DNA from 2 places in the Streptomyces sp. NPDC052236 genome. Region 2 is predicted to be linked to the other one. Evidence: predicted binding sites of a transcription regulator. Region 2 holds the regulator's gene; the other holds the start of a gene.
What was found. The regulator HrcA, encoded in region 2, represses chaperone genes, less so after heat shock. The targets are predictions, from matches to a motif close to TTNGCACTCNGNNNNNCNGAGTGCNAA.

Region 1 (3,383 bases), on a different contig from region 2:
GAGGGCATCTTCGCGGAGACGGCGGGTGGCGTGACGGTGGGGGTGACGCGGAAGCTGATCGAGGCGGGCGTGCTCGACCCGACGCTGACCACGGTCGTGCTCAACACCGGCGACGGGCTCAAGACGCTGGACGCGGTGGCGCCGACGACCGGCCCGACGGCGACGATCCGGCCGAGCCTGGACGCGTTCCGCGCGGCGGGCCTTGCCGCCGCTGCCGCCGGCTGAAGCCGCTCCCGCGCCGAAGAACCCCTTGAAGACTTGAGGAGAACCCCATGAGCGTCAATGTCCGAATCCCCACCATTCTCCGTACCTACACGGGCGGCAAGGCCGAGGTCCCGGCGGAGGGCGCGACGCTCTCCGAGGTCATCGCGGACCTGGAGAAGAACCACACGGGCATCGCCGCCCGCGTCCTGGACGATCAGGGCAAGCTGCGCCGCTTCGTCAATGTGTACGTCAATGACGACGATGTGCGCTTCGAGCAGGGTCTGGAGACGGAGACTCCGGACGGCGCGGGCATCTCGATCATTCCCGCGGTCGCCGGCGGCTGAGCGCCGAAGGAGAAGCGGAGGGGGCAAAACCGCAGGGTTGAGCGCGGTACAGTTGGGGAAGCCCCCTCCGCTGCTGATAGCGAGCGCATATGAGAATGCGCCCCCGCACGACAAGAAGCAGCCAAAGTGACCGAGCGAATTGCCGCTTAGGTGTCATTTGTTGGGCCCGAATTGCCCCGGAATTCACAGAATTCATATGAATCATCCCTTCGGCCGTGCCCGGAATTCTCGTCCGACTGACCTGTTGCAGAGGGCAGTTGGGCAGATACATTCAGCCGCGGTCGACGCGTTCCGGCGCACACCCCTCCTGTTGCGGGGGGTGGAGATCTGACCCGGGTCCGCGAAGTGCGGTCCTGCGCAAGGGCCAGTAATAGGGGAGTTAGGCATGGCTCAGGGCACCGTCAAGTGGTTCAACGCGGAGAAGGGGTACGGCTTCATCGCGGTCGACGGTGGTGCGGATGTTTTCGTCCACTACAGCGCGATCCAGATGGACGGGTACCGCACCCTTGAAGAAGGTCAGCGAGTCGAATTTGAGATCTCGCAGGGCCAGAAGGGTCCGCAGGCGGACATGGTCAAACTCGCCGTCTGATCTCGGCGCGATCGGCCACCGACGCACTCACGCCGAGGGGCCCGCATCCCACCAGGGATGCGGGCCCCTCGTGCGTCCCGGTCCCCTGCGCGGGCCCCCGGGATCCCCTGCCGACGCCCCCCAAGCCGCTTGCACTCGAAGGGGTCGAGTGCTAATCATTGCGTTAGCACTCTGACAGTGAGAGTGACAACCGGGACCGGTCGGTGAGGCCCGCAGGCCGTGTGGGGCAAGGAACCACGCGGTAGGCAGGCCGTCCGTCGCGGGCGCCAACACGGTCCGGAGAATCCACCCCAGTCCGGGAGGACCACTTCACATGGCCAAGATCATCGCGTTCGATGAGGAGGCACGGCGCGGTCTCGAGCGCGGGATGAACCAGCTCGCCGACGCCGTCAAGGTCACCCTTGGCCCCAAGGGCCGGAACGTCGTCCTCGAGAAGAAGTGGGGCGCCCCCACGATCACCAACGATGGTGTTTCCATCGCCAAGGAGATCGAGCTCGAGGACCCGTTCGAGAAGATCGGCGCCGAGCTGGTCAAGGAAGTCGCCAAGAAGACGGATGACGTCGCCGGTGACGGAACGACCACCGCGACCGTCCTTGCCCAGGCACTCGTCCGCGAGGGCCTGCGCAACGTGGCGGCCGGCGCCAACCCGATGGCTCTCAAGCGCGGAATCGAGAAGGCCGTAGAGGCCGTCTCCGGTGCCCTGCTGGAGCAGGCCAAGGACGTGGAGACCAAGGAGCAGATCGCTTCGACCGCCTCCATCTCCGCCGCCGACACCCAGATCGGCGAGCTCATCGCCGAGGCGATGGACAAGGTCGGCAAGGAAGGCGTCATCACCGTCGAGGAGTCCCAGACCTTCGGTCTGGAGCTGGAGCTCACCGAGGGTATGCGCTTCGACAAGGGCTACATCTCGGCGTACTTCGCCACCGACATGGAGCGTATGGAGGCGTCGCTCGACGACCCGTACATCCTGATCGTCAACTCCAAGATCGGCAATGTGAAGGACCTCCTTCCGCTGCTGGAGAAGGTCATGCAGTCCGGCAAGCCGCTGCTGATCATCGCGGAGGATGTCGAGGGCGAGGCGCTGTCGACCCTGGTCGTCAACAAGATTCGTGGCACCTTCAAGTCCGTCGCCGTCAAGGCCCCGGGCTTCGGCGACCGCCGCAAGGCCATGCTCAACGACATCGCCATCCTCACCGGTGGCACGGTCATCTCCGAGGAGGTCGGCCTCAAGCTTGAGAACGCCGGCCTGGACCTGCTGGGCCGCGCCCGCAAGGTTGTCATCACCAAGGACGAGACCACGATCGTCGACGGTGCGGGCGAGAGCGACCAGGTTGCCGGTCGCGTGAACCAGATCCGTGCCGAGATCGAGCACTCCGACTCGGACTACGACCGCGAGAAGCTCCAGGAGCGCCTGGCGAAGCTGGCGGGCGGCGTGGCCGTCATCAAGGCCGGCGCCGCGACCGAGGTCGAGCTGAAGGAGCGCAAGCACCGCATCGAGGACGCGGTGCGCAACGCCAAGGCCGCCGTCGAGGAGGGCATCGTCGCCGGTGGTGGCGTGGCTCTGCTCCAGGCTTCCTCGGTCTTCGAGAAGCTGGACCTCGAAGGTGACGAGGCGACCGGCGCCAACGCCGTGAAGCTCGCGCTGGAGGCTCCGCTCAAGCAGATCGCCGTCAACGGTGGTCTCGAGGGTGGCGTCATCGTCGAGAAGGTGCGCAACCTGCCCGTCGGTCACGGCCTGAACGCCGCGACCGGTGAGTACGTCGACATGATCGCCGAAGGCATCATCGACCCCGCGAAGGTGACGCGCTCTGCTCTGCAGAACGCGGCGTCCATCGCGGCGCTGTTCCTCACCACCGAGGCCGTCATCGCCGACAAGCCCGAGAAGGCCGGCGCGGCCGCTCCGGGCGGCATGCCGGGCGGTGACATGGACTTCTGATCGACCTCTGGTTGATCGACTGTCCTGAAGTTCCGAGGGCGGCACCCCTACTCCCAGGGGGGTGCCGCCCTCGGCGTTTGCGCCTTGGACCGCTTCAGCGGACGTAGTCCTTGAGCTTCTCGGTTTCGAGAGTGATGCCTACGGGGTCGGGGATCTCGACCGTGGCCCCGTACGGGTACGAAGCGTCCTGGTGGTAGGTCCCGTCCTTCGGCTCGCTGTAGACCGTGAGGGTGTCGGCGTCGCGGTCGACGAGGAGGAAGACGGGGATGCCGGCCTCGGCGTATCCGTCGCGCTTCTCGACGCGGTCCCG
Region 2 (3,383 bases):
GCATGTTCCCACGGAGCGGGCGTTAGGTCCTTGTCGGGGGCTCTGCCCCCGAACCCCCGCGCCTCAATCGCCGGCGGGGCTTGAAATCAAGCCCGTCCGGCGATTGAGGACCGGGGTCTGGGGCGGAGCCCCAGTTCGGGAAGGGGCGGGTAGGGGAACAAGCCCCGCGCAGCGGCCACCCGCACCACCGCGACCCGCACCCAACACCTACCGCCCGTTGAACGCGTCCTTCAGCCGCGAGAACAACCCCTGCTGCCCCGGCTGGAACTGCCCCGTCGGCCGTTCCTCCCCCCGCAGCTTCGCCAGGTCCCGCAGCAGCCTCTCCTGCTCCGCGTCCAGCTTCGTCGGCGTCATCACCTCGACGTGCACGATCAGGTCACCCCGGCCCCCGCCCCGCAGGTGCGTGATGCCGCGCCCGTGCAGCGGCACCGACTGGCCGGACTGCGTGCCAGGGCGGATGTCGATGTCCTCGACCCCGTCCAGCGTCTCCAGCGGGCACTTCGTGCCGAGCGCCGCCGCCGTCATCGGCACCGTCACCGTGCAGTGCAGATCGTCGCCGCGCCGCTGGAACTGCGCGTGCGGCAGCTCGTGGATCTCGACGTACAGGTCGCCCGCGGGTCCACCGCCAGGGCCGACCTCGCCCTCGCCCGCCAGCTGGATACGCGTCCCGTTGTCGACGCCCGCCGGAATCTTGACCGTCAGCGTCCGGCGCGAGCGCACACGCCCGTCGCCCGCGCACTCGGGACACGGCGTCGGCACCACCGTGCCGAAGCCCTGGCACTGCGGGCACGGCCGCGAGGTCATGACCTGGCCCAGGAAGGACCGCGTCACCTGCGAGACCTCACCGCGCCCACGGCACATGTCACACGTCTGCGCCGAGGTCCCCGGCGCCGCGCCCTCGCCGCTGCACGTCGTGCAGACCACGGCCGTGTCGACCTGGATGTCCTTCGTCGTGCCGAAGGCGGCTTCCTTGAGGTCGATCTCCAGGCGGATCATCGCGTCCTGGCCCCGCCGCGTACGCGACCTGGGGCCGCGCTGCGACGCCGTACCGAAGAACGCGTCCATGATGTCGGAGAAATTGCCGAAGCCACCCGCTCCGAAGCCGCCCGCGCCCCCGCCGCCCGACTGCGACAGCGGGTCACCGCCGAGGTCGTAGACCTGCTTCTTCTGCGGGTCCGACAACACCTCGTACGCGGCGTTGATCTCCTTGAAGCGCTCCTGCGTCTTCGGGTCCGGATTCACATCCGGGTGCAGTTCACGGGCAAGTCGGCGGAAAGCCTTCTTGATCTCGTCCTGTGAAGCGTCGCGGCGCACGCCGAGTACGGCGTAGTAGTCCGTGGCCACTTACGACTCCGCCAGGATCTGTCCGACGTAACGTGCCACTGCGCGTACCGCTCCCATCGTTCCGGGGTAGTCCATGCGGGTCGGTCCGACCACGCCTAGTTTGGCAACTGCCTCGTCGCCCGAACCGTAGCCGACCGCGACGACGGACGTGGAGTTGAGTCCCTCATGAGCGTTCTCATGACCGATACGTACCGTCATGCCCATGCCCGAGTCATTGGCTTCGCCGAGCAGCTTGAGCAGCACCACATGCTCCTCGAGCGCTTCCAGCACCGGCCTGATCGTCAGCGGGAAGTCGTGTCCGAAGCGGGTCAGATTGGCGGTGCCGCCGATCACCAGCCGCTCCTCGGTCTCCTCGACCAGAGTCTCCAGCAGGGTCGCCAGCACCATGGAGACGGTGGAGCGGTCCTCCGGGTCGAAGGAGTCGGCCAGATCCTGCACCAGCTGCGGCACATCCGCGAAGCGGCGGCCGACGATCCGGCTGTTCAGCCGGGCCCGCAGGTCCGCGAGCGACGTCTCACCGAAGGGCGCGGGACAGTCGATCATGCGCTGTTCGACCCGTCCGGTGTCCGTGATGAGCACGAGCATCAGACGGGCGGGCGCGAGTGAGAGGAGTTCCACATGCCGGACCGTGGAGCGGGTCAGGGAGGGGTACTGGACGACCGCGACCTGCCGGGTCAGCTGCGCCAGCAGCCGTACCGTACGGCCGACGACGTCGTCCAGGTCCACTGCTCCGTCGAGGAAGTTCTGGATCGCGCGGCGCTCGGGCGACGACAGGGGCTTGACGCCCGCCAGCTTGTCGACGAAGAGCCGGTAGCCCTTGTCCGTCGGGATCCGCCCGGCGCTCGTATGAGGCTGGGCGATGAACCCTTCCTCCTCCAGCACGGCCATGTCGTTGCGGACGGTGGCCGGGGAGACGCCGAGCTTGTGCCGCTGGGTCAGCGCCTTGGAGCCGACAGGCTCCTCGGTGCCGACATAGTCCTGGACGATGGCGCGCAAGACCTCGAGTCTGCGTTCGCTGAGCATCGCGCACACCTCCAGACAGTGGTTCGTTGGTGACCCCTTGGCACTCATGAGGTCCGAGTGCCAGCGTTCCCCCGAGCCAGTGTACGGCTGTGAGGTACGGACGTAGCAAGGCCGTCGGTCGGCGGGGACCCGTCAACGCTACCGTGGCTACCGTGCGACATCGCAGGTCGTTGCCGATAGCGTCCCCGTATGGACGTCAGTTGGGAAGACTTCGGCTGGGAACGGTTGGCCGAGGGGGTGGGCCGCAGGCGATTGCCCGGCTGGGACGCGACCACCGGACTGATCGTCGGCGAGGACGCCGTGCTCCTGTACGACACGGGCTCGACGGTGCGCGAGGGCGCCGCAATCCGCACGCAGGCGCAGGCGCTGCTGGGCGGGCGGAGAGTGACGCATATCGCACTGAGCCATCCGCACTTCGACCATGTACTGGGGACGGCGGCGTTCGCGGGGGCGGAGGTGTACGGCGCGGTCGGCATGGACGCGCTGATGCGGCGGGAACGGGACGAGATCCGCGATTCGGCCGTACGCCACGGGGTCGCCGAACCCGACGCGGCGGAGGCGGCGGACGTACTGGTGGTGCCGCAGCATCTGGTGTGCGGTGAGTGGACGCTTGAGCTGGGGGGCCGCCAGGTGCTGCTGGCCAATGTCGGTCCCGGCCACTCGGGCCACGACCTGGCGCTGCTCGTGCCGGGCAGCCCGGAGGTGGTCTTCTGCGGCGACCTGGTGGAGGAGTCGGGGGAGCCGCAGGCGGGCCGGGACGCGATCCCGTCCCGCTGGCCGGCCGCCCTGGACCGGCTGCTCTCCCTGGGCGGGGAGGACGCGGCGTACGTTCCGGGGCACGGGGCGGTGGTCGACGCGGCGTTCGTGCGCGCGCAGCGCGAGGTGCTGGCGGCGCGCTTCGGGGTGTCGTAGCGTCAGCCGAATGCGCAGCTACAGCCCGGATCTGACGCCTCCCTGGAAGAAGCAGCAGCCCGTCGCCCCGGAGGTCCCCGCCGAGCCCGACCTGGTCGTGGAAG

Region 1: a site for HrcA is predicted at 1,301-1,327, ahead of groL (chaperonin GroEL). Genes of this name have one in related genera too.

What each region holds. Positions count from the first base shown of each region.
Region 1 covers NZ_JBIUBL010000013.1:62,278-65,660, forward strand. The annotation lists gene thrC (threonine synthase) at 1-225, shown strand, start outside; gene ACIHCQ_RS21975 (MoaD/ThiS family protein) at 273-548, shown strand; gene ACIHCQ_RS21980 (cold-shock protein) at 934-1,137, shown strand; gene groL (chaperonin GroEL) at 1,451-3,073, shown strand; gene ACIHCQ_RS21990 (Uma2 family endonuclease) at 3,168-3,383, opposite strand, start outside.
Region 2 covers NZ_JBIUBL010000004.1:280,155-283,537, reverse strand. The annotation lists gene dnaJ (molecular chaperone DnaJ) at 208-1,344, opposite strand; gene hrcA (heat-inducible transcriptional repressor HrcA) at 1,345-2,367, opposite strand; gene ACIHCQ_RS09985 (MBL fold metallo-hydrolase) at 2,557-3,279, shown strand; gene ACIHCQ_RS09980 (DUF3097 domain-containing protein) at 3,290-3,383, shown strand, end outside.